DNA from 3 places in the Pseudoalteromonas sp. S2721 genome. Region 3 is predicted to be linked to each of the others. Evidence: predicted binding sites of a transcription regulator. Region 3 holds the regulator's gene; each other region holds the start of a gene.
What was found. The regulator sigma-54, encoded in region 3, starts transcription at its own class of promoters, with help from an activator protein. The targets are predictions, from matches to a motif close to GTTGGCACGNNNNTNGNNT.
Positions count from the first base shown of each region.

Region 1: a site for sigma-54 is predicted at 1,338-1,356, ahead of CWC02_RS08055 (DUF1328 domain-containing protein). Genes of this name have one in related genera too.
Region 2: a site for sigma-54 is predicted at 2,885-2,903, ahead of CWC02_RS13780 (YggN family protein). Genes of this name have one in related genera too.

Region 1 is NZ_PNCZ01000016.1:19,209-24,034, reverse strand. It holds gene CWC02_RS08065 (hypothetical protein) at 1-548, shown strand, start outside; gene CWC02_RS08060 (hypothetical protein) at 874-1,065, opposite strand; gene CWC02_RS08055 (DUF1328 domain-containing protein) at 1,118-1,291, opposite strand; gene CWC02_RS08050 (OadG family protein) at 1,826-2,074, shown strand; gene oadA (sodium-extruding oxaloacetate decarboxylase subunit alpha) at 2,090-3,862, shown strand; gene CWC02_RS08040 (sodium ion-translocating decarboxylase subunit beta) at 3,873-4,826, shown strand, end outside.
Region 2 is NZ_PNCZ01000035.1:64,395-69,220, forward strand. It holds gene CWC02_RS13755 (cytochrome b/b6 domain-containing protein) at 1-575, opposite strand, end outside; gene CWC02_RS13760 (AzlC family ABC transporter permease) at 713-1,420, shown strand; gene CWC02_RS13765 (AzlD domain-containing protein) at 1,417-1,716, shown strand; gene CWC02_RS13770 (glutathione peroxidase) at 1,824-2,306, shown strand; gene CWC02_RS13775 (PA3496 family putative envelope integrity protein) at 2,359-2,547, opposite strand; gene CWC02_RS13780 (YggN family protein) at 2,939-3,739, shown strand; gene CWC02_RS13785 (aminotransferase-like domain-containing protein) at 3,806-4,826, opposite strand, start outside.
Region 3 is NZ_PNCZ01000008.1:65,389-70,214, forward strand. It holds gene CWC02_RS03585 (KpsF/GutQ family sugar-phosphate isomerase) at 1-155, shown strand, start outside; gene kdsC (3-deoxy-manno-octulosonate-8-phosphatase KdsC) at 159-710, shown strand; gene lptC (LPS export ABC transporter periplasmic protein LptC) at 707-1,261, shown strand; gene lptA (lipopolysaccharide transport periplasmic protein LptA) at 1,251-1,772, shown strand; gene lptB (LPS export ABC transporter ATP-binding protein) at 1,769-2,494, shown strand; gene CWC02_RS03610 (RNA polymerase factor sigma-54) at 2,601-4,097, shown strand; gene hpf (ribosome hibernation promoting factor) at 4,124-4,411, shown strand; gene ptsN (PTS IIA-like nitrogen regulatory protein PtsN) at 4,415-4,826, shown strand, end outside.

The DNA of each region.
Region 1 (4,826 bases), on a different contig from region 3:
AAGCACAGCAACTACAGGGTTATGCCACACAAGCTGAAATGCTAGAGAATGCCCGTTGGCAGTTTGATGGTATTGAGTTTCGTACTTTGCATATACCGGGCACTTTTAATGGCCGCTCGCAAATTTTAAAAAGTGACAAAAACGCAGCACTTGATGCCGCTGACAAACGTGATAAGTACAACTTAATTTGGTTAAAACAAGCACTTGTTCAACAAGATGCTAAGGCCTATGTGTTTGGCTTTCAGGCTGATATTTACCACCCAAGCAGTAAACCCGCCTGTAGTGAATCGCAGCGCTCTAAATGTGATGCATTTAAACTATACCGAGATGCCATCAGCGACTTTGCAAAGCACACTAAGAAGCCTGTGCTTGTAATGCATGGCGATACCGGCCCATATTGCCAGCAGCAGTTAGCGAGTAACTTAACGCGTTTAAATGTCCCCGGAGATTTTGCTGTAAGCGATGTCGCAAAAGTAAGTTTTATCGACGGCCAATGGCATATAGCAAGTATAACGACAAACGAGCCCCTCACTAAGGTATGTGAGTAATAACGTTGGGTAGAACGGAGACGCACTCAGAGCCGTCAGCTATCAGATTAAAACCCAACAAGTTAGCGAATTTCTAGAGGAAAGAGTAAAGTTATCGAGTTTGAGGCTCACGTAGGCGTGAAATTTATTTCGCGCGGTGGTTTATAAAGTCATCAGACTTTAAACCCAAGTTAAGACTTGTAGGAGGCGTTTTAACGCCGAAAAAACTCACGCTATAGCCAAAAGTTCACGGTTAAAACCATTCCTACGATTATCTCAGATCTCATGCATCATTTAAAAAACAAAAAAGCGGCACTTGGCCGCTTTTCTTAAGTAAGGTGTGCTATTAGCAGTTAGTTTCTTCTGCGTTAACACCTTCTTTTACTTCTTCACATGCATCTTCAACTGCATTTTGTGTATCAGTAATTGCTTCGTCAATACGCTCACCTGCGTCTTCAGCAGAGTTGTCTTCACAACCCATGATGAAAAGACCTGAAAATAGGGCGATAGTTGCGGCTTTTAAAGTTGAATTTTTCATAATGAAATTCCTTGTAAATTTAAAAATAAAGTAAGTGGTTATCTGCTTTTAACTACTTAGGGACGTTGCCTCTAAGTGCTCCTGATACCAGCGAAATAACAAGTAATACTAAAAATATAAAAAAGATAATCTTAGCGATGCCTGCAGCGGCTCCTGCGATACCGCCAAAACCTAACACTGCTGCGATTAACGCGATAACTAGAAAAGTAATTGTCCAGCGTAACATAGTGGTCTCCTTGGCTATTTAAATTTTCTTAAGTTCGATGTAACTGAAGCGAGTTTTATGCCAGAACTTTTATTTTATATATTTCAATGGGTTGTGTGTTTTTGTTGTTCTTTAGATAGCTCATCATTTGGTAACTTTTACGAGTAAGCATGTAACTTATTCATAGTGATATTTTTTCATATTGAGATGCATGAGAAAAAGAGATAATGCACCAATAAATGGTAAGACCAATTTAACTTTATTTGGGTTGGCTACCTCTAACACCTTGTTGTGTGTGGTTTTTAGCCATTTTGTTGCTATTAATTAATAGTTCAGCATATAACGACTGGCTATATTGATTATTTATATCATCTATAGCGGGGCTTTAAATGCATAAATAGTGGGGTGTTAATTATATGTACGTCATGTTATTTTAAATTTAATTGGTTTTACCAATTTACAATGGTGCTATACAAATGAATTTTGTTTGTTATTATTGGTGCATAATTATTTAACAAAAATAACTTTTTATTTTAAGTAAGCGAGGGGAGTCGTATGGATATAGGTGGATTACTCACCACTGCGGCCAGTTTGATGGTGACAGGCATGGTAGGCGTGTTTGTTTTTCTGACTATTTTGATTTCAGCAGTCACTTTAATGTCAAAGGTAGTGGGTCGATTTGATGATCCTGCAATTGCAGAACCTACGCGTACAGCAAAAATTCAACCTCAACAGGGTGTGCCACAGGCACATATTGCAGCAATCAGCGCTGCAATTGCTCAATTTCGAAATAAACAAAAATAACGGGGCAGCTTAAACATGGCTAAATTAAAACTAACCGAATTAGTATTGCGTGACGCACACCAGTCTCTTTTGGCAACGCGTATGCGCTTAGACGACATGCTACCCATGGCAGAAAAACTCGATAATGCGGGTTATTGGTCAATTGAATCATGGGGTGGTGCGACGTTTGACTCGTGTATCCGTTATTTAGGTGAAGATCCTTGGCAACGTATTCGCGAGCTAAAAGCGGCAATGCCAAACACTAAGCAACAAATGCTACTACGCGGACAGAATCTCCTAGGTTACCGTCATTATGCTGATGATGTAGTCGAAAAGTTTGTTGAGCGTGCCCACAAAAACGGTGTTGATGTTTTCCGTATTTTCGATGCGATGAACGATGTGCGTAACCTTGAAACTGCCATTAAAGCTGCTGTTAAAGTAGGTGCTCATGCCCAAGGTACTATTTCGTACACAGTAAGCCCAGTCCACACGCTTGATATGTGGCTTGAGCTTGCAAAACAACTAGAAGATCTTGGTTGTCATTCAATTTGTATCAAAGATATGGCAGGTTTATTAAAGCCTTATGATTGTGAACAGTTGATCAAAGGTTTAAAAGAAACTGTGTCTATTCCTATTGCGATGCAATGCCACGCAACCACAGGTTTAAGCACTGCAACTTATCAAAAAGCGATCGATGCAGGTATCGATATGCTTGATACGGCTATTTCGTCAATGAGTATGACCTATGGTCATAGCGCCACAGAAACCATCGTTTCAATTGTAGAAGGCACTGAGCGAGATACAGGCCTTGATTTAAACCAATTAGAAGAAATTGCTGCTTACTTCCGTGACGTACGCAAGAAATATGCTGCATTTGAAGGCAGCCTTAAAGGCGTTGATGGACGTATCTTATTAGCGCAAGTGCCGGGCGGCATGTTAACTAATATGGAAAATCAGCTTAAAGAGCAAGGTGCTGCTGATAAACTTGATCAAGTATTACTTGAGATCCCGCGTGTTCGCGAAGACTTAGGTTACATTCCACTCGTTACACCAACCTCGCAAATTGTTGGTACTCAAGCGGTACTTAATGTGTTGACTGGCGAGCGATATAAAACCATCACGAAAGAAACTGCGGGTGTGCTTAAAGGCGAGTATGGTGCAACACCAGCGCCAATGAATAAAGAGCTGCAAGAACGTGTACTAGATGGCGCTGAAGCAATCACTTGCCGTCCTGCTGATAAGCTTGAGCCTGAACTTGAGAAGCTTGAAGCAGAGTTATTAAGTGAAGCTAAAGAGCAAGGTTTAGAGCTTGCTGATGACGTGATTGATGATGTGCTTACTTACGCATTATTCCCTCAAATTGGCCTTAAGTTTATTAAAAACCGTAACAACCCTGATGCGTTTGAAGCAATTCCAACGGGTGAAGTTGCTAAGTCAGAAAGCAAACCAGCCGCTTCAAGTCCTGCAAAAGCAGAGCAATACAGCGTTAAAGTTGACGGTAAAGTTTACGATGTCGTTGTAGCGCAAGGTGGTGAACTAAAAGAAGTAACTCTAAAAGACAGTGAGTTAATTCCTCAATCTGCCTCAGCGTCTGTTAGCGAAACCTTAAACGCGCCGTTAGCAGGCAATATTTTCAAAGTGAAAGTAAAAGCTGGCCAAACAGTAAATGAAGGTGATGTGGTTATCATAATGGAAGCAATGAAAATGGAAACAGAAGTTCGCGCCGCACACTCAGGTACAATAGCTGAAGTATTAGTAGCAGAGGGCGACTCTGTTGCCACTGGCGATGCGCTAATCGCGCTAGCATAGGAGACAGAGGATGGATGGTGTTTTAAACCTCTGGCATGCGACAGGTATTGCTAACTTTACCTTTCCTGCATTAATAATGATTGCGGTAGGTTGCGGGTTATTATATCTCGCAATCGCCCGTAAATTTGAGCCATTATTGTTATTACCTATCGGCTTTGGGGCTATTTTAACTAATATTCCTGTAGCCGGGTTATCTGAACCGGGTGGTTTGCTTTATTACGTGTATCACATAGGGATTGACTCTGGGGTGTTCCCACTTTTGATCTTTATGGGCGTGGGGGCGCTTACAGACTTTAGTGCCTTGATAGCAAATCCGCGTATGTTGCTGTTAGGCGCGGCTGCGCAGTTTGGTATTTTTGCTACTTTATTTGGTGCAATTCTACTTAACTTTATTCCTGGTTTTGAGTTTACACTTCAAGATGCATCGGCCATTGCCATTATTGGTGGAGCAGATGGTCCAACAGCTATTTTCTTAGCATCTAAGCTGGCACCTGATTTACTTGGTGCAATAGCAGTAGCGGCTTATTCATATATGGCACTTGTGCCAATTATTCAGCCGCCAATTATGCGTGCATTAACAACGCAAGAAGAACGTGAAATTCAAATGCCGCAACTTCGTACAGTATCGAAGAAAGAGAAAATTGTTTTTCCGTTAATGGTGCTTAGTTTAACCATCTTGTTTTTACCAGCAGCAACGCCGCTTGTGGGCATGTTCTGCCTAGGTAACTTGATGCGTGAATCGGGCGTGGTTGATCGTTTAAGCAATAGTGCACAAAACGAAATCATCAACATTACCACCATTTTCTTAGGCTTAGCGGTAGGCTCAAAGCTTGCGGCCGATAAGTTCTTAACCGTAGAAACAATCGGTATTTTGGTGTTAGGTGCATTGGCCTTTGCAATTGGTACAGCGTCAGGGGTGTTTATGGCAAAAGGTCTGAATAAGATCTCTAAATCGCCAATCAAC
Region 2 (4,826 bases), on a different contig from region 3:
AAAGCTATCAACGGTGATTTAGTAACAGGCTCAGTAACCGCAACTTGCTCACTATTGCCCGTTAGCATAGGCTTCACTAAGTTCTTACCCTTAATGCGGTAAATCACAATCGCTAATACATGCAACACAATGGCATACAACAAAATATCAAAGTTTAAATGATGGAGCCAACCCGCAAACTCTACGGTATCTGAGGATACATGCGCCACCAGCGGGCCATCCGTTAAAATATCGTCACTGGTCATTAAGCCAGAGGTTAACTGTACGATGAGTAGCGCAAAAAAGGCTATCACCATATAACTACCCGCCGCGCCGTGACCCGCCTTATGTTCATTGCTTGTAAATGACTTAATTGCAGCAACAGGTGAATGAATAAGCGCAGACAGCTTTGCCGTTTTACTACCAATTAGACCCCAAACAAGACGTGTAATAATAAGCGCTAGAGTGAAGTAGCCTGCAGCAAAATGCAGCTCCAACATACCTTCTTCAGCACTAAAATAGAGGGTTGCGATGGCCGCAACTAATAACCAATGGAAGCTTCTTATAAAGCCATCCCATACTTTAACTTTAGACATTGTAACTTTCCCTTTAAAAGACGCTAATGATTTCAGCAACAGGCTCGGCTATACATTATTGCAAACTTCAGTTATTTTGACACACCTCTATTTTAGCTGTTTTGATCTGAGCCATAACAACAAACATGAGCGATAAGATGCATAAATCAACAATAAGAGCCTTGCTAAAAGGATTTTTCGACATGCTCCCCTTATGCCTTGCGGTGTTACCTTGGGGAATTTTATGTGGCTCGTTAGCAGTTCAAAATGGCTTCAGTGCTTTAGCAACACAAGCTATGTCGTTATTGGTATTTGCAGGCTCAGCACAACTCGTTGCGATTGAATTAATGGCCGGCAATACCCCGCTTTTAACTATATTATTTACCACTCTCATTATTAGCTCACGGCACTTTTTATATGGTTTAGCTATTCGCCACAAAGTCATTGATCAACCCTTTCGTTGGCGCCTGCCTGTGAGTTTTGTACTGACGGATGAATTATTTGCTTTTTCGCATCATCGCAAAGCCTATCGCACAAAAGTGCGCCTTATTTACGCACTCAGTGCCGGGTTTAGTTTTTATATTGCCTGGAATATCTGGACCTTACTAGGTATTGTCGCAGGAAGCCTCCTTCCCGATTTAACACACCTAGGGCTTGATTTCGCCATCGCAGCCACGTTTATTGCTTTAGTTATTCCGGGAGTAAAGAACCTTGCAACACTGGCTACAGTGATCACCGCTGGCGTTGTTGCAACGCTATTAAAAAATCAGGGCTTTCAACTTTGGCTTGTCACTGCGGCCCTTATCGCTATGACAGTGGGTTATCTAATTAGTCGCTGGCAAGCAAAAGAGGAGCATACACAATGATGACCACCATTTTATTAATGGCGTGTATTACCTTCTTCACACGTTACTTATTTTTGCACCGTGCATTACCGTTTAAAGTCGGCCCAAAAATGCAGCAATTCTTAAGTTTTAGCGCCCCAGCAGTACTCACCGCAATTTGGGTGCCCATTGTATTTATTAATGACGAAGGGATAAATCTAGATTGGCAAAATCCCTATCTAAGCGCTGCTGTTGTGTCTGTTATCGTGGCCTATAAAACACATAACATATACTACACAACACTGGCAGGGATGGGATTGTTTATAATTTTAAGTTAGCTGCGATGCTTAACGCCAAGTAAGAAAAACCGCTGATTAAAATTTACCCTTTTAGAAAAATGCCAAGCAAGTTAGAATCAATGCAACAATAATAAAAAGTTATCATTATGAGCGAATTTCACCAACTTTCTGCCACCAGCCTACAAGGCCAAACCGTTGACTTTTCTGATTTTGAAAACAAGGTCGTACTTGTTGTAAACACTGCAAGTAAATGTGGCTTCACTCCACAATATGAAGGCTTACAAGCACTGCATGAAAAGTATCATGAGCAAGGCTTAGTAATAATTGGTTTTCCATGTAACCAGTTTGGCAAACAAGAACCAGGTGATGCAAAAGAAATTAAAGAAAGCTGCCTTATTAACTATGGCGTTAGCTTTTTAATGATGAGCAAAGTCGATGTGAATGGCGAACATGCTCACCCTGTTTTTAGATACCTAAAATCAGAATTACCGGGGTTTATCACCCGCAAAATAAAATGGAACTTCACCAAATTTTTAATTGGTAAAGATGGCAAGGCCATTAAGCGCTATGCGCCACTGACAAAACCTGAACAGCTAGAGTCAGACATCGCAGCTGCACTGGGCAAATAACGAAGTCTAAAAGCAATAAAGAGGCAAATTGCCTCTTTATCTAAATTTATGCTTAGTCGTTCAAGTACTCGTCAAAGTCGTCATCGCCTAAGTTTCTGCGCAAGCGTTTTTGTTCAAGATAGTCTTCCAACTTCTTCTTTACGCGTTGCTTTTTCTTGTCGTGTTGATTACGCCCGACCATTTCGTACTCGTCTTCAACAAAATCGTCATCTAGCGCGTCATAACTAAATGTCTTACCCACAACCCACTCCATAAAGTGTTTGAGACCAATTCTTGAGATTAAAATTTGCTCGATGAATTGGCAAAGATTAAAAAGCTCGGTAGTAATTTAGTATCTAAAAAACCACCAAAATAAAGCCATACACCCATGCTAAATAGGTCATATGTCAATATTGTGAATAAATAGCGCTAAATTTGATTTCTGAAAAGTGAGAGTTTTTTATCGTTTCGATAAGAGTCATTTATGCATGTGTATTTTTTAGTTAATTTGACTAAAAAATGGTTAAAAAGTTATTCCCCGCAATTTTTAAAAAAGCCTCAAAACACATCAAACCATTGAATTAATTGAACTTATAAATTATGGCATTCAATTTGATTATGTATTTGTGTCATTTCAAACAGGAAAGAAAAAAATGAAAAAGTTATTGTTAGTAAGTTCTTTATTTATCGCTACCAGCGCAATGGCTCATAACGATAATGATACAAATATTTCATTCAGCGGTGAGCAGTGTGATGTTGAATTTATAAATGATGTACGCATCACACCAAGCGAGTTAGAAGTCTACACAGCCGATAATCGTACTATGAAAATCATCGATCAACACACTTTATATATCGATGGTCAAAGCGTGTCGCTTGATGCTTCACAACAGCAAGCAATTGCAGATTACTCAGACAGCTTACGCAGCCAACTTCCTGAAGTAGCAAATATCGCACTTGATGGCGTAAAAATAGCAGGTGTGGCCATCGAAGAAGTATCAAATGCTTTCAATATTGATGGCCTAAGCGACATTTCAGAATTAATGGACGATATCAGCGTAGAAGTACAAAACGCTTTCTATCAGCAAGGTGCGTTCACCATGGGTCAGCAAAATTTCGAAAAATTTGGCCAAAACTTTGAAGACCAATTCGATGAGAAAATCGAATCGGCTGTCGAGTCAGCCATGATGCAATCGATGGGCAGTATTTTAGTGGCGCTAGGCTCTGAACTTTTAGGTTCAGGTGGCGACATGGATGAGTTTGAGCAACGTATGGAAAACATGGGCGCACAAATCGAAGCGCGTGTAGAAACACAGGCAGCTCAACTTGAAGAGCGTGCAGATGCATTATGCGGCAGCTTTGCAGATATCGCTCATAAAGAACAAGAATTAGTGGTACTAGTACCACAACTAAAAGAGTACCAACTATTTACTTTCAAACAGAATGCAGAGTAATTGACTAATTAACATCCCTGAACCAAAACAATTGGTCCTTTCGCGCAGAGCTTGCTCTGCGCTTTTTTATTTTTTGGCCAGCACAGTCAATTGCGATAACGTTTTAATCGCCTGCTCTAAGTTTTCAGACCAAGGCAAGCCATAACTTAAACGAAAACAGCTACGGTACTTTTTACCCGCTGAGAATATCAACCCCGGAGTAATACTGATCCCCGCCTCTAGTGCCAGATGAAATAACTTTACCGCATCATATTGGCTACCAAGGTCAACCCAGATAACACAGCCCCCTTGCGGGTTACTTATACGCGCACAACTTGGCATATATTGCTGCAGGCACCAAATCATACGTTCTTTATTGGTACATAAGCGCTGTCTAAGCAAACGAATGTTACGGTCGTACTCACCGCTAGCTATAAACTCATACAAGGTCCACTGGTTTATAAGTGGCGCAGAGCAACTAAGCGCGCGTTTGTGTCGCCTTGCTTGTTCTGCAAACTTACCGGCAATGATCCAACCAATGCGGTAACTAGGTGCGGCTGTTTTTGAAAACGACGCGCAGGTGATCACTAAGCCCTTTTTTGAATAAGCTTGTGCAGGCGTCGCACGCTTTGCCGTAAAATGTAAGTCGCCATAAACATCATCCTCAATAAGTACCACATCACGCTGCTCTAACAGTGCCACTAATTGCTCACGCTTAGCATCAGGCATAAAGCTGCCAACAGGGTTATTTAATGAGGTAGAAAACACACAGGCTTTTATATCATGCTCATCGAGTGCTTGAGCCAAGTCATCTAACCATATTCCTTCATCAGGACACAGCGGTATTTCCAGTGCCTTTAAACCTAAGCTTTCAATTAATTCGATAATGCCAAAATAACAAGGCGACTCGATAGCAATAACATCACCGGGTTTAGCGACACACTTAAGGGCAATCGCCAGCGCCTCTTGAGCACCATTGGTGATCACTAATTCATCGCTATCAACCCCAATACCAAAGTCCAGATAGCGATGAATGAGTTGTTTTTTAAGTGGCGCAAAGCCATCCATCGGCCCGTAATTAATTGCCGATGCGCCAGCCAGTGTCATT
Region 3 (4,826 bases):
GTTCATGCACAACGGCTCGCCCTGACATGCTTGCGGCTGAAGCTTTAAATATTATGGAGCATAAACGTATTAATGGTTTAATTGTGGTGGATCAAAGCAACACACCAATTGGTGCCCTTAATATGCAAGACTTATTAAAAGCAGGAGTTCTCTAAGCAATGACATTCGCCGAACTATACCAGCCCCTGAGCCCTGATGTGAGTCAGCGTGCTCAAAAAATAAAACTATTAATCTGTGATATTGATGGTGTTTTTTCTGATGGTCGAATTTATTTGGGTAATAATGGCGAAGAGCTTAAAGCATTCAATACTAAAGATGGTTTTGGTATTAAAGCACTCATTAATAGTGGCTTTGAAGTGGCAGTGATTACTGGCCGCCATTCACAAATAGTTCAGCAGCGAATGACTAGCCTAACAGTTCAGCACATTTATCAGGGACAAGAAGATAAGCTGATTGCTTATCAAGAGTTAAAGGATAAACTGGGGCTGACAGATGAACAGATTGCCTATATTGGTGATGATGGTCCAGACTTACCAGTTATGGAAAAAGTTGGCTTTGCTGTCGCAGTAAACGATGCACACCCGCTTATCAAGAAGCTGGCTCATTACACCACATTATTACCGGGTGGCTTTGGAGCCGTGCGAGAATTAACTGATTTACTGATGTTAGAAAACGGCAAGCCGTTAACTAGCGATGGAACCAGCGCATGAATATAGCCCGTATTTTACTGAGTATTGTTTTTGTCTGTTGCATGGTGTGGTTATGGTACCCGTACTTTAACCAGTCAACTGATACAATAACTAGTGAAGACGAGATCATCGCAACACCTGATTACACTGCCGTTGCTCTAAAGCAAACAGCTTATGACGAGCAAGGTAAAATTAGTCATAAAGTGGCAGCTGCAAAAATGGAGTTGTATCAACAATTAGGGTTTACCTTTTTTGAACAACCTATTTTTACTATTTATAGCGATCAGCAAGTTTGGCAAGTAAGAGCCAAAGAAGCTACTTTATACGAAAATGATCAGCTGATTTTTGAAGGGGATGTAGTTGCTAAAAACTTAACCCATAACGGTATGATCGAAGACATAAAAGCAGAAAATATTAATGTCGACATTGATAAAATGACGATGTTTTCAAAGCAACCTGTAACACTAACAGGACCGAATTTAAAAATTACCGGTAAAGGCTTAAAAGCCGATTTAAAAGCCGAAATTGTTGAGTTAACTAACCATACACGAACCATATACTATGACCAATAAACTGAAGAAATTACTCCTGATCCCAAGCTTATTGATTGCCTTTTCGGGCGCAGCTGCCGAGCAAACAGGCGCTCAAATTAGCATTAGCTCAGATCGCCAAGTCGGTAAACTAAAAGATGGCGTTGGCATATTCGAAGGTAACGTAGAGATCGTGCATGGTGATCGTCGCATTACAGCAGAGCGACTTGAGGCACATGGCGGTGACACCGAAGGTACAGTCGAATTAATTATCGCTACAGGCAAACCAGCTTACTTCGAAGAAAAGCAAGCTGATGGTACCGTGATGAGCGCCAGCGCCGAAGAAGTTCGTTATGATGTTGCGAAACGCTTCTTAACACTCAATGGCGAAGCTGAAGTCACTCAAGCGGGTCAAAAAGTAACGGCAAAAAGCATTACCTATGATATGGCTCAACAGCTGATCAGCGCAGAAAAAGACGAAAACTCAACAGATCGTGTACACACTATTTTAGTGCCTGTAGAAAATAAAAAAGACGATAAAGGCCAACCATGAGCACATTAAAAGCAGAGCTTTTAGCTAAAAGCTACAAAGGCCGCCAAGTGGTTAAAAATGTCGGTCTTGAAGTTGAAGCGGGCAGTATTGTTGGCTTGTTAGGGCCAAATGGTGCAGGTAAAACAACGACCTTCTATATGATTGTAGGCCTCGTACCAAGCGACAAAGGAAAAATAAGCATCGATGATAACGATATCACGCTTTTGCCAATGCACAGCCGTGCGCGCTTAGGTATTGGTTATCTACCACAAGAGTCGTCTATTTTTCGAAAATTAACAGTTTACCAAAACTTGATGGCCATATTAGAGACCCGCAAAGATCTTAACAAAACAACGCGCGAAGAGACGCTTAACAACTTATTAGATGAATTTAGCATTCAACATATTCGCGATAGCCAAGGTATGGCACTGTCAGGTGGTGAACGACGCCGCGTTGAAATTGCACGTGCATTAGCCGCTAATCCTAAATTTATCCTTTTAGATGAGCCTTTTGCTGGTGTTGATCCTATTTCGGTGTTAGATATAAAGAAAATTATTGAGCACCTAAAAAATCGTGGTATTGGTGTACTTATTACTGACCATAATGTTCGAGAAACCCTTGATGTTTGTGAAAAAGCCTACATTGTTTCTCATGGGGAGCTAATTGCATCAGGGACACCTGAGCACGTATTAGCTGACCAAACTGTACGTGATGTTTATCTAGGCGAGCAATTCAGGCTGTAACCATTACGCCACCGACTAGAGCATCTGCTAGACTTATACAATGACAAAAAATCGATAACAGTGTCTTCACCGTTACCGATAACTTAAAAAGGATTGTTAGGGATACATGAGGCAATCATTACAGCTGCGCATGGGCCAGCAACTTACAATGACTCCACAACTGCAACAAGCCATTCGCTTGTTGCAGCTCAGTACATTGGATCTCCAGCAAGAAATTCAAGAAGCGCTTGATAGTAATCCTCTGCTTGAAGTGGAAGAAGCGGATTACAACGAAGAAAGCATCGGTAAGAATGAGCAAAAAGCGGAGTCTGACGATGTACAAGTCAGCGCGTCTGCCGACGAAGCACCTAGCGAATTCGAGCAAGAAAGCAGTGATGCTCTGAGTAAGGATACGGTTAGCGATGACTTAGCTATGGATGTTACGTGGGATGAGTACATGAGTGCCGCCCCATCAACATCGTCTGGGCCAATGCCTGAAGACGAGTCTATTTACCAAGGTGCTTCAACAGAAACACTGCAAGAATATTTAATGTGGCAACTACAGCTCACACCATTTAGTCCTACCGATGAAGCGATTGCCGTTGCCATCGTTGAAGCTATCGATGACTCAGGTATTTTAACGGTTAGCTGCGAAGATATTGTCGAAAGCTTTAATCAAAATAATGATGAAGAAGAAATCGAACTCGATGAAGTTGAAGCTGTCTTAAAAAGAATACAGTTATTCGATCCAGTTGGTATCGGCGCGCGAAGTTTACAAGAGTGCCTGTGTATACAACTTCGTCAATTCGATGCCAATACGCCATATTTAGCTGAAACTAAAATGGTTTTATCTGAGCATATCGAATTATTAGCAAGTCGCGACTATCGCACTTTAATGAAAAAGACTAAGCTTAAAGAAAACGAGCTTAAAGAAGTGATGACGCTCATTCACAGCTTAAATCCTAAGCCTGCGGATAGCATAGTACGCGAAGAATCTGAGTACGTCATACCCGATGTATCAGTGAAAAAAGTGAAAGGCCGCTGGGTAGTCGAGTTAAACCCAGATTGTATGCCAAAAATTAGAGTGAATAGCCAATATGCAGCGATGTCTCGCTCTGTTAAATCAAGTAGCGACAGCCAATTTATTCGTTCTCACTTACAAGAAGCAAAGTGGTTTATTAAGAGCTTAGAAAGCCGTAACGATACTTTACTAAAAGTGACCAACTGTATCGTGCAACAACAGCAAGCTTTCTTTGAACATGGCCCAGAAGCAATGAAGCCAATGGTGCTAAACGATGTCGCTGAAATGGTCGAAATGCATGAATCGACGATTTCTCGGGTTACAACACAAAAATATATGCATACCCCAAGGGGAATTTTTGAGTTGAAATATTTCTTCTCAAGCCATGTCAGCACCGAAAATGGTGGTGAGTGTTCTTCTACAGCAATTCGCGCTTTAATCAAGAAGTTAGTTGCTGCAGAAAACTCGGTTAAACCATTGAGTGATAGCAAAATTGCAGATATATTGGCTGAGCAAGGAATTAAAGTAGCTAGACGTACAATTGCAAAATATCGTGAGTCTCTAGCAATACCTCCGTCTAATCAGCGTAAAAGTCTGATTTAGACGTTTTACATAGAAGGAAAATGCTTATGCAACTAAATTTAACTGGTCGTCACGTAGAAGTCACTGATTCATTAAGAGACTATGTAAACACTAAGTTCGCAAAACTAGAAAGGCATTTTGATCATATTAATAATGTTCATGTCATTTTAGATGTAGAAAAATTAAGCCAAAAAGCAGAAGCAACTTTACATGTAAACGGAGGCGAGCTGTTCGCTTCTACAGAACATCAAGATATGTACGCAGCAATTGACTCATTGATCGATAAACTTGATCGCCAAGTCATTAAGCATAAAGAGAAATTAGCTCGACATTAAATTATGAAACTTAGTTCACTTACTAATCAGGACTGCAGCAAAGCTGCGGTCCTTTTTAATAGCAAAAAAAGAATTCTTGAGTATATTAGCGAGTTAGCTCACCAGCAGTTTCCTCATTTATCTCAACAAGATATCCTAGATGCTTTTCTGAACAGGGAAAAGTTAGGTAGTACAGGTATCGGCCGAGGAATAGCTATTCCCCACGGTCGAATGAGTGGTGCTGATGAACCTCATGCATTTATTATTGTCAGTGAATCTCCCATCAATTTTGATGCGATAGACAATCGTCCCGTTGATATTTTTGTGGCACTCATCGTACCAGATGGCGATTGCCAGTTGCACTTGAAGACCTTGTCAACAATTGCTGATAGACTTAAAGATAAAGATTTTTGTAAACAGTTGCGAAGTGCTACAA